4 regions of the Thiomonas sp. X19 genome follow, and region 1 is predicted to be linked to each of the others. Evidence: predicted binding sites of a transcription regulator. Region 1 holds the regulator's gene; each other region holds the start of a gene.
What was found. The regulator sigma-54, encoded in region 1, starts transcription at its own class of promoters, with help from an activator protein. The targets are predictions, from matches to a motif close to TGGCANGNAANCTGCTTT.
Positions count from the first base shown of each region.

Region 2: THIX_RS03595 (ammonium transporter) is a predicted target of sigma-54. The motif match lies at 2,231-2,248, and genes of this name have one in related genera.
Region 3: THIX_RS19340 (DUF1028 domain-containing protein) is a predicted target of sigma-54. The motif match lies at 3,309-3,326, and genes of this name have one in related genera.
Region 4: THIX_RS16420 (arsenate reductase (azurin) small subunit) is a predicted target of sigma-54. The motif match lies at 3,862-3,879, and genes of this name have one in related genera.

Region 1 is NZ_LT605203.1:536,072-541,173, forward strand. Features, by position in the region: gene THIX_RS02580 (thiol:disulfide interchange protein DsbA/DsbL) at 30-689, shown strand; gene lptA (lipopolysaccharide transport periplasmic protein LptA) at 845-1,474, shown strand; gene lptB (LPS export ABC transporter ATP-binding protein) at 1,543-2,268, shown strand; gene THIX_RS02595 (RNA polymerase factor sigma-54) at 2,304-3,779, shown strand; gene rfaE2 (D-glycero-beta-D-manno-heptose 1-phosphate adenylyltransferase) at 3,853-4,365, opposite strand; gene THIX_RS02605 (chloride channel protein) at 4,565-5,102, shown strand, end outside.
Region 2 is NZ_LT605203.1:767,608-772,709, forward strand. Features, by position in the region: gene THIX_RS03590 (IS1182-like element ISThsp16 family transposase) at 87-1,442, opposite strand; gene THIX_RS24555 (hypothetical protein) at 1,678-1,803, shown strand; gene THIX_RS03595 (ammonium transporter) at 2,322-3,521, shown strand; gene THIX_RS03600 (hypothetical protein) at 3,731-4,198, shown strand; gene THIX_RS03605 (Lrp/AsnC family transcriptional regulator) at 4,291-4,752, opposite strand; gene ald (alanine dehydrogenase) at 4,935-5,102, shown strand, end outside.
Region 3 is NZ_LT605203.1:3,970,988-3,976,089, reverse strand. Features, by position in the region: gene THIX_RS19355 (ABC transporter substrate-binding protein) at 1-182, opposite strand, end outside; gene THIX_RS19350 (ABC transporter ATP-binding protein) at 370-1,470, opposite strand; gene THIX_RS19345 (ABC transporter ATP-binding protein) at 1,467-2,501, opposite strand; gene THIX_RS19340 (DUF1028 domain-containing protein) at 2,498-3,217, opposite strand; gene THIX_RS19335 (GntR family transcriptional regulator) at 3,468-4,145, opposite strand; gene mdcA (malonate decarboxylase subunit alpha) at 4,251-5,102, shown strand, end outside.
Region 4 is NZ_LT605203.1:3,402,134-3,407,235, reverse strand. Features, by position in the region: gene THIX_RS16435 (metalloregulator ArsR/SmtB family transcription factor) at 1-155, opposite strand, end outside; gene THIX_RS16430 (c-type cytochrome) at 264-575, opposite strand; gene THIX_RS16425 (arsenate reductase (azurin) large subunit) at 726-3,251, opposite strand; gene THIX_RS16420 (arsenate reductase (azurin) small subunit) at 3,279-3,818, opposite strand; gene THIX_RS16415 (PhnD/SsuA/transferrin family substrate-binding protein) at 4,028-4,918, shown strand; gene THIX_RS16410 (HAMP domain-containing sensor histidine kinase) at 4,930-5,102, shown strand, end outside.

The sequences.
Region 1 (5,102 bases):
CCCATCTCAACCCCTTGAAAGGAAGCACCATGAATCGCTGGTTCGCCCGCATCGCCGCGCTGCTGTTGCTCGGTTTCAGTGTTGCGGCAAACGCCGCAGGCGCCGCCCCATTCCAGGAAGGCGCCGGTTACAACAAGCTGCCGAGCGCACAGCCGGTTGGCCACAAGGGCAAGATCGTCGTCACCGAATTCTTCTGGTACGACTGCCCGCATTGCTTCGAGTTCGAGCCCCTGCTGGAAGCCTGGGCGAAAAAGCAACCGGCCGATGTCGTCCTGGAACGCGTGCCGGTGGCGTTCGCGCCGCAATACGTCGCGCAGCAAAAGCTGTATTACGCGCTCAAGGCCCTGGGCAAGGTCGATGCCTTGCAGGGCGCCATTTTCAACGCCATTCATGTGCAGCACATCCCGCTCGGAACGCCGGAGCAGATGGCCAACTGGCTGGTCGGGCGCGGCATTCCGAAGGCCACGTTCATGAACGCCTACAACTCCTTCGGCGTGCAAATGGAAACCAAGCGCGCCACGCAAATGGTGACGGACTACCAGATCACCGGCGTGCCCACGCTTGCGGTCGGCGGCATGTACACCGCATCAGCCTCGATGCCGGAGACGCCCAACAACGAGAAGGTCTTGCAGGCGGTCGATTTTCTGGTGCAGCAATTGCGCGCTGGCATGGCGAAAACAGCCAAATAAGCCAGATTCCGGCTTCGTCTTGCCGCTGAAAAGCCCGCAATCGCGGGCTTTTTCACGCTTGGGCCAAGACCAGCCGACAGCCGACCCCTGCCCGAGCCGGGCGGCTCAGGAACGGGGCCGACATGCCTACAATGCTCCACATGAAAGCAAACTTCATGCCCATGCTTCGCTCCGCGACGCGCCTGCTGCTGGCGGCGCTGCTGGCGGCCACGCTGGTTCCGGCCCAGGCGCTGCAGTCCGACAAGACGCAGCCGATTCAGGTCGAGGCCGACGCGATGCACTACAACGACGTCAAGCAGACCAGCGTGTTCACCGGCAATGTGGTGGTCACCAAAGGTTCGCTGGTGATTCACGCCGCCCGCGTGGAGGTGGTGCAGACGCCGCAGGGCTATGACGACGCCACCGCATTCGGCACGCCGAACAAGCTCGCGACCTACGCGCAGACGCTGGACGCGCAGCCGGGGCAGCCCACGCCGTCGATGTTCGGCAGCGCCGTCACCATTCACTACGACGGCAAGAGCGACGTGGTCACATTCACCGGCCAGGCCACGCTCGACCGCCTGAGCGATGGCAAGCTGACGGACCGTGCCCAGGGTGAGGTCATCACCTACAACGACCTGACGGATGTCTTCACCGTGGTCGGCGGCAAAGCCGGCGCCACGCCTTCCAACCCCAACGGCCGGGTGCGGGTGATGCTGTCGCCGCGCACCACGCAGCCCGCAGCCAAGCCCAGCGGGCCGGCGCCGGCGTTGAAGGTGTCGCCAGGCCTGGGAGCGCGGCCGTGAACGCGGCGGTGTTGAAGCCGGTGGAGCCGGCGGCGTCGGCCCAGACCCAGCATGCCGGGGTGCTCAGCATGCGCGGCTTGCAAAAGCGCTATGGCGGGCGCCAGGTGGTGCGCGACGTGAGCCTGGAGGTGCGCGGTGGCGAGGTGGTCGGGCTGCTTGGCCCGAACGGCGCCGGCAAGACCACCTCGTTCTACATGATCGTCGGCCTGGTGCGGGCCGACGGCGGCGAGATCCACCTCAACGGCCAGAACATCACGCATCAGCCGATGTACCGGCGCGCGCGTCTGGGCCTGTCCTACCTGCCGCAGGAAGCCTCGATTTTTCGCGGCCTGTCGGCGGCCGAAAACGTGCGTGCGGTGCTGGAACTGCAGCACGACGCCGAGGGCCGTGCCCTGAAAAAGCCCGAGATCGAAGCGCGCCTGGGGCAGTTGCTGCGCGAGCTGCATGTGGAGCATCTGGCCGACAGTCCAGCCATCGCCTTGTCGGGCGGCGAGCGGCGGCGGGTGGAAATTGCCCGGGCGCTGGCCACCAATCCCCAGTTCATCCTGCTCGACGAGCCCTTCGCCGGCATCGATCCCATCGCCGTCATCGAAATCCAGCGCATCGTCCAATTCCTCAAGTCGCGCGGCATTGGCGTGCTCATCACCGATCACAACGTGCGCGAAGCCCTGGGCATCTGCGACCACGCCTGCATCATCAGCGAGGGCAGCGTGCTGGCGCTGGGCAAGCCGGACGACATCGTCAACAATCCGGCCGTGCGCAAGGTCTATCTGGGCGAGAGTTTCCGCTTATGAGCGCTCCTGCGTTTCCTTGAGCGCGCGCCAAAACCATGAAGCAGTCGCTCAATCTTCGCCTGTCGCAGCACCTCGCGCTCACGCCGCAGTTGCAGCAATCCATCCGCCTGCTGCAACTCTCCACGCTGGAGTTGCTGCAGGAAGTCGAGCAGATGCTCGAGGCCAACCCTTTTCTGGAGCATGAGGAAGGCGAGGGCGATGTCGAGACGCCCGCCGAGGCGCAAAGCGCGACGGAAGCCGCCGAGGCGCGCAAGGAGGCGAGCGATGAGGCCGTCGAACTCAAGCTCGACCGCGAGGACTGGCAGTCCGGTGCCGAGCAGGGCGAGTGGGATACCGCGCCGGGCGAAAACTGGCAGGGCAGTGGCGGCGAGGCCGACGACGACTTCGACCCGCTGGGCCTGGCGCATGTGGGCACCGATCTGCGCGCCCATCTGCGCGGCCAGCTCGCGGGCCTGGGGCTGAGCGAGGCCGACCGCGCCGCGGCCGAGGCCATCATCGACTCGCTCGACGAAGACGGCTACCTGGCCGAAGGCCCCGAGTTGCTGGGCGCCGAACTCGACGCCGAGGCCGGCGAGGAGGAGCGCGAAGCGCTGTGCAGCGCGCTGCGCATGGGTTTGAAGCTGGTGCAGAGTTTCGACCCGGCTGGCGTCGGCGCCACCAGCCTGGGCGAGTGCATGTGCTTGCAACTCCAGCGCCAAGCCCCCTGCCCGGAGCGCGACCTGGCCATCGCCTTGTGCGCTGGCGGCCATCTGGCCCTGCTGTCCAAGCGCGACTGGAAGCGGCTGGCCCGCGCCCTGCAGGTCGACGAGGCCGCGCTGCGCGAGGTGCAGCAACGCATCGCGCGGCTGGATCCGCGCCCGGGCGCGCGCTTCATGCCGTCCACCGCGCAGGCCGTCACGCCCGACGTCATCGCCATGCGCAGCGGCCGGCGTTGGCGCGCGATGCTCAACCCCGAGGTGCTGCCCAAGCTGCGCATCAACAGCCTGTATGCCGATCTGCTGCGCCGCTCGCGCGACGGCGCCGGGCTGTCGGGCCAGTTGCAGGAGGCGCGCTGGTTCGTGCGCAATGTGCAGCAGCGCTTCGAGACCATCGAGCGCGTGGCGCAGGCCGTGATCGAGCGCCAGCAGAACTTTTTCAGCCATGGCGAGCTGGGCATGCGCCCACTGGTGCTGCGCGAAATCGCCGATGAGCTCGGCTTGCACGAGTCCACCATCTCGCGTGTGACCACGCAGAAATACGTGCTCACGCCGTTCGGCACGTTCGAGCTGAAATACTTTTTCGGCTCGGGCCTGTCCACCGATACCGGCGGCAACGCATCGAGCACCGCGGTGCGCGCCATCATCCGCCAAATGGTGCAGGACGAGAACCCGGCGGCGCCGCTCTCGGACGGCGAACTCGCCGAGCGCCTCGCCGCCCAGGGCATCACCGTGGCGCGGCGCACCGTGGCCAAGTACCGCGAAGCCCTGCGCATTCCGCCGACGGCGCAACGCAAGAGCGCGTCCAGCCCATAGGGCCGTGCGCGGGCCCCGTGCGGCGGACTCTGCATCCGCACCCCGATGCGTGACGCGCCCCCGTGAGGCGGGTTCAGCCTTCCCCGCGAATGCGCCGCACCAGCGCCGTGGTAGAGCGGCCGGCGACGAAGGGCAGGATGCGCACCTCGCCGCCCCAGCCGCGCACCAGCGGGGTTTCGGGCAGGGTCGCGACGCTGTAGTCGCCGCCCTTCACATAAATCTCGGGGCGCACCAGCCGCAGCAGCGCCAGCGGCGTGGCTTCGTCGAACAGCACCACCAGGCTCACGCTTTCCAGCGCGGCCAGTACGGCGGCGCGATCGTCTTGCGGGTTGAGCGGGCGCTCGGGGCCCTTGCCCAGGCTGCGCGCCGAAGCGTCGGAGTTCAGCCCCAGCACCAGACTGGCGCCGAGCGCGCGCGCCTGTGCGAGGTAAGTCACATGGCCGCGGTGCAGGATGTCGAACACGCCGTTGGTGAACACCAGCGGGCGCGGCAGCGCGGCCAGGGCCTGCGGCAATTGCGCCGGCGCACAGAGCTTGCGCAGAAAGGCCGGGGCGGGGGGTGAGGTGGATGCGGGGCTGCTGGACATGGCTGGCATTGTCGCAAAGCCGTCCGTGCGGGCGGTACGAACCCGTTCGCGGCAACGCGACCGCCAGCTGCCAACCACGACCATCCGCGAGGACCCGCGATCGGTCGCGCGTCCTCGCGGTGGAGCGCTTGTTGTCGGCGTTCACCAAACTTCACCGCTCTGGGGCGTGCGAGCCGATACCATTTCTGCAACCTTTCCCTTGCGCAGCGGCGATGGCCTGCCGCGCCAGCTCGTCATGTCCGAATCCATCTCGAACCGCTTCCACGCCTTGCTCGTCCATCTGCGCCTGGGTTTAGACCCGATGGTGCCGATGATGCTGGTCGCGGCCATCATCGGTTTTGTCGCCTCGGTGGCGGTGGAGGGCTTCCGCCAGGCGATGTACGCCATCATCCGCCTCTACAGCACGCACGAGCATCTGGTCACCGCTGCCGCCGGGCTGCCGCTTTGGCAGCGGGCCGTCATTCCAGTGATTGCCGCGGTCGTCGGCGGGCTCATCATGTGGGCCGGGCAGCGCTGGATCAAGCGCCCGCGCGGGCCGGAGTACATGGAGGCGGTGCGCGTGGGCGACGGCCTGCTGCCGGTGGTGCCCAACCTGATGCGCACCGCCTCGTCGCTGGTGGCGGTGAGCGGCGGCATCACCATCGGCCGCGAAGGCACGATGATCCAGTTCGCCTCGCTGGTGTCGTCCTTCATCGGCCGCATCGGCCGCGCCGACCCGGCGCACCAGCGGCTCATCG
Region 2 (5,102 bases), 230 kb from region 1:
GCTCTCGATGGTTGGCGAGACACTGTGAGGGCACATGGGGCGGCCTGGGGACTCGGTTTTGGCGTGGTCGGGGCGCACTATTGCCCTCACGCGGCTCGCAGGACGTGCATGCGCTTGATGTTCCAAGCCATGGTCACCAAGCTCCATTCGCCTTGTGCCTTGGCCAGCCCGCGCATGCTCATCTGGCGCCAACCCATCACTTGCTTGATGATGCCGAACACCGGCTCCACTGTCTGCTTGCGCAGGCCGTACAGGGCTCGGCCTGCTTGCGTGCCCAGGCGGTGTGCCATCTGCACGAGCGGATCCGTCGTCTGGGGCTCGGGCACATCGGGTGCAAAGCGCCCCATCACCGGCGTGTGATGCGACTCCCGCTTGAGCGCCAGCAGCGGCTCGATACCCGCGTCGTTGCACGCGATCACGTTGGCTTGGCTGAAGAAGCCGTTGTCCGTGATGAGCGTGTGCACCTCGCCCAGCACCGCGGGTAACGCTTGGATCTGCTGCAGCGTAGGCACAACTTCGCGCTTGTCGTTGGATGCCTGGCTCACATGCTGGGTGATCACCATCATCGTCGCGATGTCCACGCCGGCTTGTGCGTTGTAGCTTTGCTCGAAGCCCCCACCCGACACGGGCATGATGCGCGACTCTTCATCCGTGAGGTTGACCTGATCGCTGCTCCGGGGGCCGGCCTCTGGCGGCTCAGGGTCCTTGCCGCGCGGCTTCTTGCCCGCCTCGCGCTGGGCTTGGCGCTTGGCGGTCTTGGCCTCGTACTCCTGCTGCTCGACCTGATGGCGTTCGCTGGCGCGCTGCTCGATCTTGGCCTTGGCCTGCGCGATTGCGCTCAAGCGATCTGCACGCAGGGCGATCTCCGCCGGCACATCCATGCCGTCGGGTACCGTCGCGCGGTCGCTGTTCTCTGCCAGCGCCAGCAGCGTTTGTACTTCCTGGCGCAGCTGCGCCTCGATCTTGTTGGCATGAGCCCACGACAAGGCCTTGTGCTTGCTGGCGTTGGCGTCGATCTTGGTGCCATCCAGCGCGATGTGTCCGAGCTTGAGCAGCTTCATCTCGCGCGCCAGAACCAGCACCTGCACGAACAGTGCCTCCACCTCCTTCAAGAAGCGGCGGCGGAACGTCGCCAGCGTGTCGTGATCGGGGTGGGTATTGGCCGCAACAAAGCGGAACGCCACCGAGTCGTAGGTCGCCCGCTCGATCTTGCGGCTGGAGTGCACGCCGTTGGCGTAGCCGTAGATCAGCAGGCCCAGCAGCACCGCCGGATGGTGCGCCGCCGAGCCCCGGCCTGCGTACTGTCGGGCCAGATCGCCCAGATCAAGCTGCTCGATGACTTCGACCACGAAGCGCGCCAAGTGATCAGTGGGCAGCCATTCGTCCACCGACGGTGGCAACAGATATGCGGTGTCTCGGTCAACAGGGACGAAGCGGCTCATCGGCTCGGGCTCTCGGTTGTGCAGCAGCAATTGTCTCGGATAGCGTCTTCATCCGGAAGACCGCAAAGTCCGACAGTCTCCTAGGCGGAACTTCGCCGCCCAGTTCGGGACTTACAATGGGGCACAGTGCGAACGGACGCGCTGCCCGAATTGGATGCCGTGCGCGCAAGCCTTCGGCATGAAACGTGAGAGTCCGCGCTCCTGATGAGCGAACCGGATTGATTCGGAATCAGCCATGTCGATTTATCCCTTATTTGCCTATCTCGTCGCTGCTGCCGCCATCACCCTGGTTGGTGGCGTCTTCCTCGCCCTGCGCCACACCATGCGCGCTTCGCGCGCAAATCGCGATTTGCGGGGCTGAGGCCCGGGCCGTCTTCGCAGGTGCGTCGAGCGCTGCGCTTGACCCCAGGCCTCGGTGCCGTCTCAGTGCCGCATGACGCCGCTCAAACTTGACGAGGCCGCAGATCCAGGCCGTTGAGCGGTGGCGATGATGAGCAGGTGCGCTTTGCTCGCAGCCTGCAGTCTCTGTTGTGCGCCCGGAACACTCGCCGCGCCGCGCATATTACGCGGCTGGTTCTAATTGTCTTGCCGCGTCGTTGCCCATCCAGGCGTTAACAGGCTATAGCACTTTAATGGTGCATTACGGCTTTCAATGCCCCAAATAAATGCATTCATGTGAGACACATGCGCACGGATACGGGGCATTGCGCCTATTTGTGGCGGATTTGTGCAATGTAAAAATCAATCTGGCACGCGATGAGCGCCAACAAGGGGCGTATGCACTGAAATGGAACGAATCTTGCATGCTTTCTGGGCCTTTGCACCGATTGCGGGATGCCTGCCCGCTGCCGCGCAAAACCGACCTCAAGGAAGCCCTCCATGCAAGCCTTGCAACAAAGCAGTGATGTCCTGTTTCTTCTTCTCGGCGCCATCCTGGTGCTGTTCATGCATGCCGGTTTCGCCTTCCTGGAACTCGGCACCGTGCGCAAGAAAAACCAGGTCAATGCCCTGGTGAAAATCCTGGTCGATTTTGCGGTTGCCACGCTGGCCTATTTTTTCGTCGGCTATGGCATTGCCTATGGGGTGCATTTCCTGGTGCCCGCCGCCCAGCTCAATCTGGACGACGGCTTTGAGCTCACCCGCTTTTTCTTCCTGCTGACCTTTGCCGCGGCGGTTCCGGCGATCGTCTCCGGCGGCATCGCCGAGCGTGCCAAGTTCTATCCGCAACTCATGGCCACCGCGGCCATCGTCGGCGTGGTCTACCCGCTGTTCGAGGGCGCGATGTGGGGCAATCGCTTTGGCGTGCAGGCCTGGTTCGAGCAGGTTTTCGGTGCTTCCTTCCACGACTTCGCGGGTTCCGTGGTGGTGCACGCCATGGGCGGATGGATCGCGTTGCCCGCCGTTCTGTTGCTGGGCGCGAGACGTGGACGTTACAAGGACGGCCGGGTCAATCCGCATCCCCCATCCAGCATTCCGTTTCTCGCGCTGGGTTCGTGGATTTTGATCGTCGGCTGGTTCGGCTTCAACGTCATGAGCGCGCAGAACATCAGCAAGATTTCCGGCCTGGTGGCCATCAACTCCCTCATGGCCCTGGTGGGCGGCACCCTGGCGGCTTTGGTGGCCGGGCGCAACGACCCGGGTTTCGTCCACAACGGCCCGCTCGCCGGGCTGGTGGCGGTGTGCGCGGGCTCGGACATCATGCACCCCCTCGGCGCGCTGGTCACCGGAGCGGTGGCCGGCTGGCTGTTCGTGTGGATGTTCACCCTGACGCAAAACCGCTTGCGGATGGACGACGTGCTCGGCGTCTGGCCACTGCACGGCTTGTGTGGTGCCTGGGGCGGCATCGCCGCCGGCATTTTCGGCCAGACGGCCTTGGGCGGCATCGGCGGCGTGAGCTTCTGGGGCCAGGTGGTGGGTACGCTGGCTGGCGTGGTCTGGGCCCTGCTTTCGGGGCTGGTGGTCTACGGCCTGCTCAAGCTGGCGATGGGCATTCGGCTGGACGCCGAGGCCGAATTCGAGGGGGCCGATCTGGCGATCCACAAAATCAGCTCCGCACCCGAGCGCGAAGTCAGCTGGTGAGCGCCGCCGAAGGAACGAGAACGCATCGGACGGCCGTGCGCAGCCGATGCGCAGGTGCGCAACAGCATGAAAGCAGGACGGCGATGTTTCTGGTCTTTCCGTGAAATCGTTCACAGTCTTTTCCAGGCTTCATTCCTACAGTGCAAACCATGTGATCGGCCCAGGCGGCTGGTCTCCGGCTCCCACCATTGCAGCGAAGGATGAAGATCATGGCCCATACCAATGCCTCCAAGAATCTCTCGGCGCAACACACGCCCGTGGCGCTGAACGATCCCCCAGCGGACGACCCCCAAGTCCCCTCGAACGCCGTGCGCGCTGCGAGGGCGCAAGCAGGCTTCGTCGCCGGGCAGCGGTTCACTTGCGAGCACATCGCGCAAATCGCGCAGATTTACATCGACCACCTCGGCATGTGCCGGCTGGAGCCGGTCACCATTCAGGCGGTTGCCGCATCCCAGGGCTTCGACGCCATCGTCGTGGACGACGACGGCCAGGGCTACATCGCCCTCGTTGCCACCGAGCAACTGCCCACGCACGGCACCTACCGCTTGAGCCGCCGAGTCAAACAGCGCGGCATGGCCGAAGAGCTGTTCGTGGTGGAACAAAGTCGCGCCGGGCTGGAGCAGGGCGAAGCGCAAAACAACTATTACGTGCACATCCTGCGCCGCTTGTCGCATTGAGGCATGGACGTTTTTGAAGCGTTCCTGGCGTTTGCCTGGCGCCAGGTTTGCCGCGCCGGTTCCGGGCCCATCCGGTTTTCAGGCTGCCATCCTCACACCGGGTAGTCCGTGCGCTTGACCACGGTGCGCAGCGCAAAACTGCTCTTGATGCGCACCACATGCGGCAGGCGCGACAGCTCCTGCTTGTGCAGGCGCTCATAGTCTTGCGGGTTCTCCACCGCGGCGCGCAGCAGGTAGTCGAAATCTCCCGCCATCAGCTGGCATTCGAGAATGTCGCGGCTGGCCGCCGCGGCTTTCTCGAACGCCGCGAGCACCTCCTCGCGCTGGCTGTCCAGCGTCACCTCGATGAACACGGTGGTGGCGCGGTCGATGGCGCGCGCATCCAGCAGCGCCACATAGCGCGCGATCACCCCCGTTTGTTCCAGGCGCTGCACCCGGCGCAAGCAGGCTGAAGCCGACAGCCCCACCTTGTCGGCCAGTTGCGCATTGGGCATGCGGCCGTCGGCCTGCAGCAGGGTGAGAATCGAACGGTCGTAACGGTCAAGTTCGGTCATGGCGGCGGCATCGGGCGAATGTGCGCAATTCTGCGCCGTATCAGCCCTAAAAATCCACAGAAAATTGCGCCCATCAGGGGTTTGACCCATCGATCTTGCAATCGGATTTCGTGTCCATGGACCGATACTTTCCCCATCTTTGCGAGCGGCAAAGAACCACGCACAACCAAGGGGAAAACATCATGTTAATCGGCGTACCAAAGGAAATCAAAGTGCACGAATACCGCGTCGGCCTCACGCCGGACGCCGTGCGCGAACTCAGCCACCATGGCCACCGCGTGCTGGTGCAAGCCGGCGCCGGAGCCGGCATCGGCGCCAGCGACGCCGACTACAAGGAAGCCGGCGCCGGC
Region 3 (5,102 bases), 3.4 Mb from region 1:
GCCGCAAACACGATGCGGCCGACGAAGGTGCGCGCCAGTGTCGGGTCCAGCATGTCGGGGTCTTCGGCCAGGCCCACGCGCAGAGTCTGAACCTGCGCGGCCAAGGCTGAAGCGGGCAACGCATGCCCGACGGCCCCGGCCAGCGTGAGACTTGATGCCTTGATGAATGAACGTCGATCCATGGTGTTAATCCCCCAAAGTGAGTGTGAAAAATCCTGACCTGTGATGCCCTTGGCGATGGACGCCAACCTGACCCGGGCCGAGTCCTCGAGACGGGGCCGGATTTGGAACAACGCCAACGGGAAATGGCCTGCCCCGTTTGGCGATGGAAACCGGACTGCAGCGATCGGTGCATGTCGCAGGCGTTGCTCATGCCGGGGCTCCGGTACGGGCGGCGAAGGCCGACTGCAGCTTGGCCACGCGCGGGTTTGCCGGCGCGCCGCCGGCGCCTTTCCGCAAGGCCAAAGGCACCTCGATCTCGCGCCAGTAATGACATGCCACGCCGTGCCCGCCCTCCACAGCGAGAACAGGCGTGCTTTGCGCGCACAGCGGGCGCGCATGCGGGCAGCGCGTGTGGAAGTGGCAGCCAGGCGGCGGTGCGAGCGGGCTCGGCACATCGCCGGCCAAGGCGATGCGTCGCCGTGCCGTGCGGGGCTGCGGCGAGGGAATGGCCGACAGCAGGGCCTGGGTATATGGATGGCGCGGCGCGGCGTAGAGCGCGCGCTTGTCGGCGAGTTCGACGATGCGCCCGAGATACATCACCGCAACCCGGTCGGCGATGTGCTTGACGACGGCGAGGTCGTGCGCGATGAAAATGTAGGCGAGGCCGAACGTCTGCTGGAGGTCCTGCAGCAGGTTCACGACCTGGGCCTGAACGGACACGTCCAGCGCCGAAACCGCCTCGTCGCACACGACCAGCTTGGGTTCGACGGCCAAGGCGCGCGCGATGCCGATGCGCTGACGCTGGCCTCCCGAGAACTCGTGCGGATAGCGCAGCGCATGTTCCGGCGCCAGCCCCACGGTCTTGAGCAGCTCGGCCACGCGCTCGCGGCGCCGGCCCTCGGCAAGGCCGTGGAGGAGCAGCGGCTCGCCGAGTGTCTGGCCCACCGTCATGCGCGGGTTGAGCGAGGAGTAGGGGTCCTGGAAGATGATCTGCATGGCGCGCCGCCGCGCCCGCAGCGCCTGCGCATCCAGCGCGCCGAGGTCGGCGCCGTCGAACCAGATGCGTCCCGCGGTGGGTTCGATGAGGCGAAGAACCAGCCGCCCGAGCGTCGATTTGCCGCACCCCGATTCGCCGACGACGCCCAGGGTTTCACCGGGCGCGAGCGCAAAGTCCACGCCATCGACCGCGCGCACGGCATCCTGGGCACGGCCCAGGATGCCGCGCTTCACCGGGAAATGCTTGACCAGCCCTGCAACGCGCAGCAGCGATGAGGCCGTGGACGGATGCGCTGGCATGGGCTTGTTCATGCGGGCATGACCGGACAGGCGGCGAAGTCCATGGACGGTGTTTTTTCAAACAGGGCTTGCGGATCGAGAGGGGCCTTCCAGCATGCCGAGACATGGTTTTCACCCACGTTTCTGAGTGCGGGCGCAGCGGCATGGCATTGTGCGTCGGCAAACGGACAGCGGTCGGCAAAGCTGCAGCCCGAGGGCAGGCGCAGGGGGTTGGGCACTTGGCCGGCGATGGACGCGAGGCGTGTTTGCGCGTCATCCAGCCTGGGTATGGAACCCAGCAGCCCGATGGTGTAGGGATGCTGCGGCTCATCGAACAGGGCCTGAACCGGCGCCCGCTCGACCACCCGGCCGGCATACATCACCACCACCGCGTCCGCCACTTCGGCGACCACGCCCAGGTCATGGGTGATGAGGACGATGGCCGTGCCGGTTTCTTCCTGCAGCGTGCGCATCAAGTCGAGGATCTGCGCCTGGATCGTCACGTCCAGCGCCGTGGTCGGCTCGTCGGCGATCAGCAGGCGCGGCTCGCAGGCGAGGGCCATGGCGATCATGACGCGCTGGCGCATGCCGCCGGACAGCTTGTGGGGATATTCGTGGAAGCGCTGCTCGGGGGCCGGAATGCGCACGCGCCTGAGCATCGCCATGGCGCGCTCGGTGGCTTGCGCGCGGCTGATGCGTCGATGGCGCAAAAGGCCCTCGACGATCTGGTTGCCGATGGTGTACGCCGGGTTCAGCGAGGACATCGGCTCCTGGAAAATCATGGCCATGCCGTTGCCGCGCAAGTTTTGCATCTCGGCTTTCGGCAGGCCCAGAAGTTCGCGGCCCTCGAAGCGGATGGAGCCGCCCACGATGCGCCCGGGTGGATGAGGCACCAGGCCCATGATGGACAAGGAGGTCACGCTCTTGCCGCTGCCGGATTCGCCGACGATGGCGAGCGTGCGGCCCGCGTCGATCGAAAAACTCATGCCGTCAACGGCTGGAAATTCACCATCTTCCGTGGTGAAGTGGGTGCGCAGGTCCCGGACCTCGAGCAGGGCCGTCATGGCGTGTCCTGGCGCCTCAAGGTCTGGAATCGGGCGATGCGCGCTTCGATCTCGCTGCGGTCGGTCAGGCCGGCAGGATCGTCCCGCTTCGGCAGGCAGGCCAGAAAGGGCTGGTAGCGCTCCAGGCTCTTGGCATACAGGCGCCGTAGTTCCGCGATGGGTTCCGCATGGTCGTCGATGCGCAGGTCCAGCAGCGGGTAGTCCTCGCGGCCGTGGATGCGCAGCGCGGCCGCCTGCTTGCCGCGCTTGTCGCCGCCCGCCGCTTCACCGGCCGCCATGGCGGCAATCAACCGCTCGGCGAGCGCTTGCCCCTTGGTTGCGACGAAGGTCTGCGCGGTGGCTTCGATCACCTGCGGACCGGCCAGCATATTGCCGGCGACGCTGAAGTCGTCGTGCACCGCATGGCCGCACCATCCGATGCACGAGGCGCCGGTGTGGGCGGCACCCCTGCCCGAGGCCGGCAGCACGTGCAGCTGGCGATGATCGCGGCCCGCATCGGCGCCAGTCAGCGCCGCGACCAATTCCTCCGGGTTGCAGCCCGCGGCAAGCGCGTCGAGGCCGGCGGGGCCATAGAGCGGATTCATCAGCGCCTGTGTCGACAAAGCCCCAACTTGGCTTCGCGTATGGACGCAGAGCCCGCCGACGGCAAAGAAGCGGCTGGCGATCGCGACACCGAATGTGCCGTCGTCGTCGCGCGCCAGGATGGACCAGGTCATAGGCTTTGCCGTTCGGGCTTTTGTTCGAGCTGCTCGGGTGTATGACATAAAAAGTGCGCGGGTTCTACCGACCTCAAGGCGCGGTTCGTCAAACGCAACTTCCATGCCCAAGCCCCTGTGCTTGTCGTGGCGCATGCGAGGGAATGAAGCATGGAGAAGCGTGTACACAGGCAGCTTCCATTTTGGTGCCAAACGCCCCATGTTGGAAAGTTTGCGCCACAGGGCAGCGCGCTTGGTGCAGCGGTCGACATCAGGCTTCTGCCGTTGTGGTCTGCAGTTGCGCCAGCGCGGCCATCAGGTCGGCGAAGCGCTCGCCCTGGACCATGACATGCCGGCGCAGGGCCTGCGCGGCGCGCTCGCCGTCGCCGGCCTGGATGGCGTCGACGACGGCCTGGTGCTCGCTGTAGGACGCCTGCAGCCGGCCCTTGACGCGCAATTGCAGGCGCCGGTAGGGGCGCAGCCTGCGATGCAGCGTCGTGGCCTGTTCGCACAGGAAGCCGCTGTGGCTGCCGGCGTAGATCTGGTGATGGAAGGTTTCGTTGAGGTGGTAGTAGGCATCGGCGTCGCCGGCGTTGCGCGCGGCCTCGCAGGCCAGGTGCGCGGCTTCCAGCGCGGCCAGTGCCTCGGCCGGCATGCGCCGGGCGGCATGCCGCCCGCACATGGCCTCAAGCTCGGCCATGACCTCGAACATCTCGATCAGGCGCTGCGGGCCGAGCTGGGCCACGGCGGCGCCGCGCCGGTGCCGGATGTCGACCATGCCGGCCGATGCCAACTGCATCAGTGCCTCGCGCACCGGCGTGCGCGACACGCCGAAGCGCTGCGTCAGCTCGGCTTCGTCCAGCGGCGCCCCGGGGGGCAGTTCGCCAGTCGCGATGTCCTCTTCAATGGACTCGCGCAGCCGGTCGGCGAGGGAAAGACTCTTGTCCATGCGCCAATACTACTTGGACTTGGAACGACACGGTGGATGTGTTTTGTGTACTGGTAAACCCAAAATTACGCATGCAATGCAATCAAATAAAAATACAAAAACAAATTGGGGTTGCTGCTGATGCCGGGCGACCGCGTCGCGCTCGAAGGCAACAACCAGAAGCAGGCGGACTTCCTCTGGCGCAGCCTGGCGCAGGTCGATGCCCGCCGCGTGCACGATCTGCACCTGTTGATTTCGAGCATCAGCCGACCCGAGCACCTGACGCTGTTTGAGCGCGGCATCGCGCGGCGGGTGGATTTCGCCTTTGCGGGGCCGCAGAGTTTGCGCGTGGCCCAACTGCTGGAGGACGGCAAGCTGGAGATCGGCGCGATTCACACCTATGTCGAGCTTTACGCGCGCATGTTCATCGACCTGACGCCGCACGTGGCGCTGGTTTGCGCCGAGAAGGCCGACGCGCAGGGCAACCTCTACACCGGGCCGAACACCGAGGACACGCCCACCCTCGTCGAGGCCGCCGCATTCCGGCAGGGCATCGTCATCGCCCAGGTCAACGAGATCGTGGACGCGCTGCCGCGCGTGGACATCCCCGGCTCGTGGGTGGACTTCGTCGTGGTCGCGGACCGTCCCTTCGCCATCGAGCCGCTGTTCACGCGCGATCCGCGCCACATCACCGACTTGCAGGTGCTCATGGGGATGATGGCCATCCGCGGCATCTACGAACGCTACCAGGTCACCTCCTTGAACCATGGCATCGGATACGACACCGCCGCGATCGAACTGCTGCTGCCGACCTATGGCGCATCGCTCGGGCTGAAGGGCAGGATCTGCCGCAACTGGGCGCTCAACCCGCATCCCACGCTGATTCCGGCGATCGAGAGCGGCTGGGTGCAGAGCGTGCATTGCTTTGGCAGCGAAGTCGGCATGGAAAACTACGTTGCCGCCCGTTCCGACGTGTTC
Region 4 (5,102 bases), 2.9 Mb from region 1:
CGCATCGGGGATGACAGGGCGGCGAACAATTCGGCAGCGGCCTCGAAGACCGCAGTGACGTCATCCTCCCGCGTGCCGAGAGGCCTGCGCAAGATTTGTCCGCGCAAACCCGTGTTGCTGCCCATGTCGCGGGCAAAAGGAAGTTGGTAGCGCATGCTTGGCGGTGTGGAAAGACGGGAACTCCCTGAGAGATTGTGGGCGGTTACGCCAGCCGATGCCTCTTTCAATGAGGCCTCGGCTGCTCCGCCTTCTGGCCTACGGGCTTACTTCAGACTCAAAATCCACTCGACCAACTGCTTGGCCTGCGCCGGGGTGACATCGGTGTTGGCCGGCATCGGCACCTGACCCCAGGTGCCGACATGGCCATGCAACACGGCATTGACCAGCATTTGCTCGGCACCGGGCTTGCCAGCGTATTTCTCGGCCACGGCCTTGTAGGCGGGGCCAACGATCTTGGCGTCCAGCGCATGGCAGCCCAGGCAGTTCTTCTGCTTGGCCAAAGCCAACATGTCAGGGGCGGCCCAGGCTTGGGCTGCGAACAAGGCCAGGGATGTGCACAAAAGAAGTTTGTTCATCGTGTTCCTCAGTTTTGATGGCTTGACATGGAATGCACTGACTCCCGCATTCAAAAAATGGGCTCCAGGGTAGGAGCCCAAGGAACTGCCGCCCGAGGAGGAGGACAGCGGTTCCCCCAGGCCATCTCGGCCTGGGAGAATGGGGGCGATTCAAACCCCGTACATGCGGCTCTTGGTCGAGACCGTACGTTTCCAGTCGGGCATCGGGCCGACCCGACGAATGTCGGCCCAGGTTCCCTTGTGGTACTCGAGGAAATGCACATCCGTTGCGGTGGTCACCACGGAACCCACGACCCCTTTGGGCGCGCCGAAAACGACGAAGGACTGGTTGAGCTTGATGGTCGGCTCCGGGTAGGCCATTGCCATCGTGGTGCCGTAGTCGTTGTAGATTTCAACCACATCGGTCGGCTTGACGCCGAGGGTCGCCATATCCGCAGGATTCATCTGGATCACCGCCATCGGGTAACGGTCCATGATGAAGGGGTCGTATTGGTTGTTGTACCAAGACTGCCAGACTTCGTTGAACCGGCCGTTGTTGATCCAGAATTTGTACTTGGCCTTGACCTCGGCTGCCTGTTTGAGCCAACCATCCCACTTCGCTGGAAAGACCTGGATCTTGCCATTGGGCGTGTCGAACTTGTCGTCGGGATAAAGCGTCGGCGAACCCAGCAGCTTGTCTCCATCAACCTGCTTGATCGGCATCTGCACGCCGTTGTTGCCAGCTTTGCGCAGCAGTGCGTACGTGGCCATGTAGCCCGTGGCGTAACCTTCACTGTCGATTTTGGGTGCGCCCGGTCGACCGACCTGGCGGAATCCATCGTTGAAGGCATCTTCCGGGGTTGTCCACTCGAAACCTTCGAAGCGCTTGGCCATCTTGGCATTGCCTTCGGCCTCGTACATCACGCGAATGGTGTTGGCGATTCGCGCTGCGGTCAGACAGTCGGGCAAGGCTTCGCCTGGGGGATCGATGAACTTCTCGGACATGCGCAGGCGGCGCTCACCGTTCATCGAGGTGTGGTTCATTTCTCCCGGCAGAGCGCCCGGAAACATCACATGGGCCGCCTCGGCAATCATGGTGGGATAGATATCCATCATTCCAACAAACAACCCGCCCTTTTGCGTTGCCTTGTAGATCACGTCCACCATCTCCTTGGGCGTGGCGCCACGTGCCTGGCCCATGGCCTGTTTGACGATCTGACTGCGGCGAATGACGGCTTCGCGCAGAGCCTGGGCATTGTTGGTGGTCTGGAAGGTGTTGCACGCCCAGAACGTCATCATCTTGCCCTTGCCATTGATGAGGTAGGTATCAACCTCGATCAACTTGTCATGGCGCGGAATGGGAAAGTCGGCGGCCGGATAGCGGGACTTGGGTTCCGGATATGGGGGCCGTGTGTAACCTTCCTGGTGACCGCCCATGCGCACCCAGCCTGTCCCACGTCGGCTGCCCACATTGTGCGTGGCCACGACAACGGCACCAATGGCTTGTTCGGTGACGTAGTTGTTGTTGCCCCAGATGATGCCTTTCTCGAAGGCATGCATGGTGCGTGGCTGCTTACCCGGAGCCTTGGGTTTGTAGCTCCACTCCGCAGCCTGCTTGATCTGCGCCACCGAAACGCCGGTGATGCGACTGCACTCGTCCAACGACATGGCGTTGGCCTTGACAGCCGCCTCGAAACCTTCCGTGTGGTTGGCAATGAAGTCCTTGTTGATCCAGCCTTGATCGACGATGTAGGTCAACAAGCCATTGAACAGGGCGCCATCGCTCCCGGGATTGATCGCCAAGTGCAGAACCTGATCCTTGGCCAGATCCTCACAAATCGAAATCGACGGATTGCGGCGCGGATCGACGAAGATGAATTTGCCAGGACCGACCGGTTCGCCGGGGAACATTTTCTTCTTCTTGTCCACGGTGCCGCCCTGCAGATTGGGCAGCCAGTGCACGAGGAAGTAATTCGTCTGGTTTTCATAAGGATTGTTGCCGATGGACCAGATGACGTCAGCCAATTCGGCATCCTCGTAGCTGTTATTCAACTCGAAAATGCCCATGTCACGGTTGCCGAAGCATTCGGAGTTGTACGCCGGACGGTTGTGGATGCGCACCGTCGGGGTCTGGATACCGGTGAAGATCAGCTTGCCGGTGCCCCACGTGTTCTCGAAACCTCCGCCGGCGCCCCCATGGTCAAACATGGCCACAGCGATCTCATCCGGACCATCTTCGTCCAGAATTTTTTTGACCATGCCACCATAAACTTGGGAGGCGTAGTCCCAGGAAGTGTCCATCCACTGGTCACCATAGTAGACACGGGGATGAAGCAGACGCTCTTTGGTGAGGCCATCGGCGTTGTAGAAGTAGGAAGCCATTTTGCCCCCCCGGGTTGAGCTCAGCCCCTGGTTGACGACGCAGGCCTTGTCCGGCACGATCATGACGGCTTTACGCTTGCCATTCTTGTCGGTCAGCACATTGGTCATCGCCGGGGTCATGATGGTGGCGAAGGGTGGAAGTTGCTTGCGAAAATCGAGCCCCAGCGCGTTCTGGTTGGGCGCACGTCCGCCCTCGCGGTCAGCATCCCAGGTGTAGGCGTGGTAGCCACAGCCCACGATGCAGAAATGGCAGGTCAAATTGGTTTTTTGCGCATCTGCCGGCGGCAGCGCGACACGATCCTTGAATTGCGACATGGTGTTCGTCTCCTGACGGTGATGGGCTTACAGCACGTTGGCCTGGCGGCCGTAGATCAGGCCGGTGACGGCCACGGCGCGAACACTGTCGGAGGCCGGGTCGTACTCGAGTTGGATTTGCGGCAGATCTTCGGTCGCCTGGCCGCAGATCATCTGACCCGACTTCTCGGGATCGAACATGCTGTAGTGACAGGGGCACTTGAAACGCTGCGTGGCCGGGTCGTACATCAAGGGGCAGCCCATGTGGGTGCAAAGGTTGCTGTACGCCACGATGTCACCGTCGGGGCCAACGCCGCCTGCGACACGCTGCCCCATCTTGATGGCCACGCAAGGCGAGTCGCCATCCGGATAGCTGAACGACACGGGTGTGTTGGCCTGCATGCTTTGGGCCTTGCCGACGGAGATCTTGGGATACGGCAGTACTGCGGCGCCGGCGGCGGCCTGGATAGCGGCTTGGTTATTCCCCGCCGCCACGGCGGAGCCGACCGGGCTGACGGCCGCTCCGACCCCTGCTACGCTCGTGCCGGCAACTTTCAGGAAAATCCGGCGTGATACTTTTTCAGTCATGATGCCTCCTCGAAGTGGTAAATCACAGAACAGCCGATTTACCATTGCAAGACACATGCCTGCCCTGCCTCAATCATGGCCGAGCATAAAAATCAACAACTTGCGGATTTTCTGTTGGCTGGAAGATGGGAATGTTGCCGACCGAGCGTTACTGTATTGAAACCCTGATTTGAAGTATCGTTTCGTTTCCGTAACATTGGACGTCAATCATGGATCGCAGGGCTACCCTCAAAATACTTGGCGCAACATGGGCAAATCCTGCGCTAGCTCAACACAGCCAAATTCCAAGATCAAAACCATTCCGGTTCGGCGTCACCGACGTTTTTTTGCACGATGTCGCCATTCCAAAATGGCAAGATTTCCTGCAAACTGAACTTCGCATGCCTGTTCAGATGATCCAAAAAGCTACCTATCAGGAAGCGCTCGAAGCGTTGCGTTCCGATGAGATGGAGGCCGCTTGGATTTGTGGCTTTCCCTATGTCGTGGCGCGGGGATTCGTCCGCCTGTGCGCGCAGCCTGGCTGGCATGGTCAACCCTGGTATCAGAGTTATCTCATCACGTCGGCCAAACGCACGGCACCGCATAGCCTTCCCGGTTTGAAAGGCGATGTTTTCGCATTCGACGATCCTTTATCGAATTCAGGATACCTAGTACCAGTTGTCGCTTTACGTTCCCTGAACCAAACGCCACAGAATTTTTTCAGAGCGACGTTTTTTACCTATTCACTCCATAAAGTTGTCGAGGCGGTCGCCAGCGGTTTGGCAGACTCTGGTACCGTCGATGGATATATTTGGGAAGTCCTCCTGAAAAATGGCTCGTCTTCAGCCTTGAAAACTCGCATCGTCGCCAAGTCCAGGCACTACGGATTCCCTCCCATCGTGACGCGTAAAAACCTGGATATGGGCTTACATCTGCGCCTACAAAATGCATTATTGAAGGCACAAACCACCCAACAAGGCCGGGCACTTCTGCAAAGTCTCGATTTGGAGAGTTTTCTTTTGCCTCAGGAGGCGTGGTTCTTGGGTATTCAGGAACTCACGGAAATTTTGAATGGCACCCATCCCCCCATTCCGCTGAGTGAGATTTACGAATCGGCATGAATCTTGTGCGCTTGGCATTACCACAATCCCTGTTATTTCGCCTGCCGCTGGTCGCTGCAACGTTGGTCGTGTTGACCGCTTTGTTGGTGGCCTCCGGCCTCGGATGGCTAACCCAGCGCTACTTGATCGAGGATGTGGATGCGGGCGCTTTTCAAGCCATGGCTGCCTGGAACAAGAGCCTGCC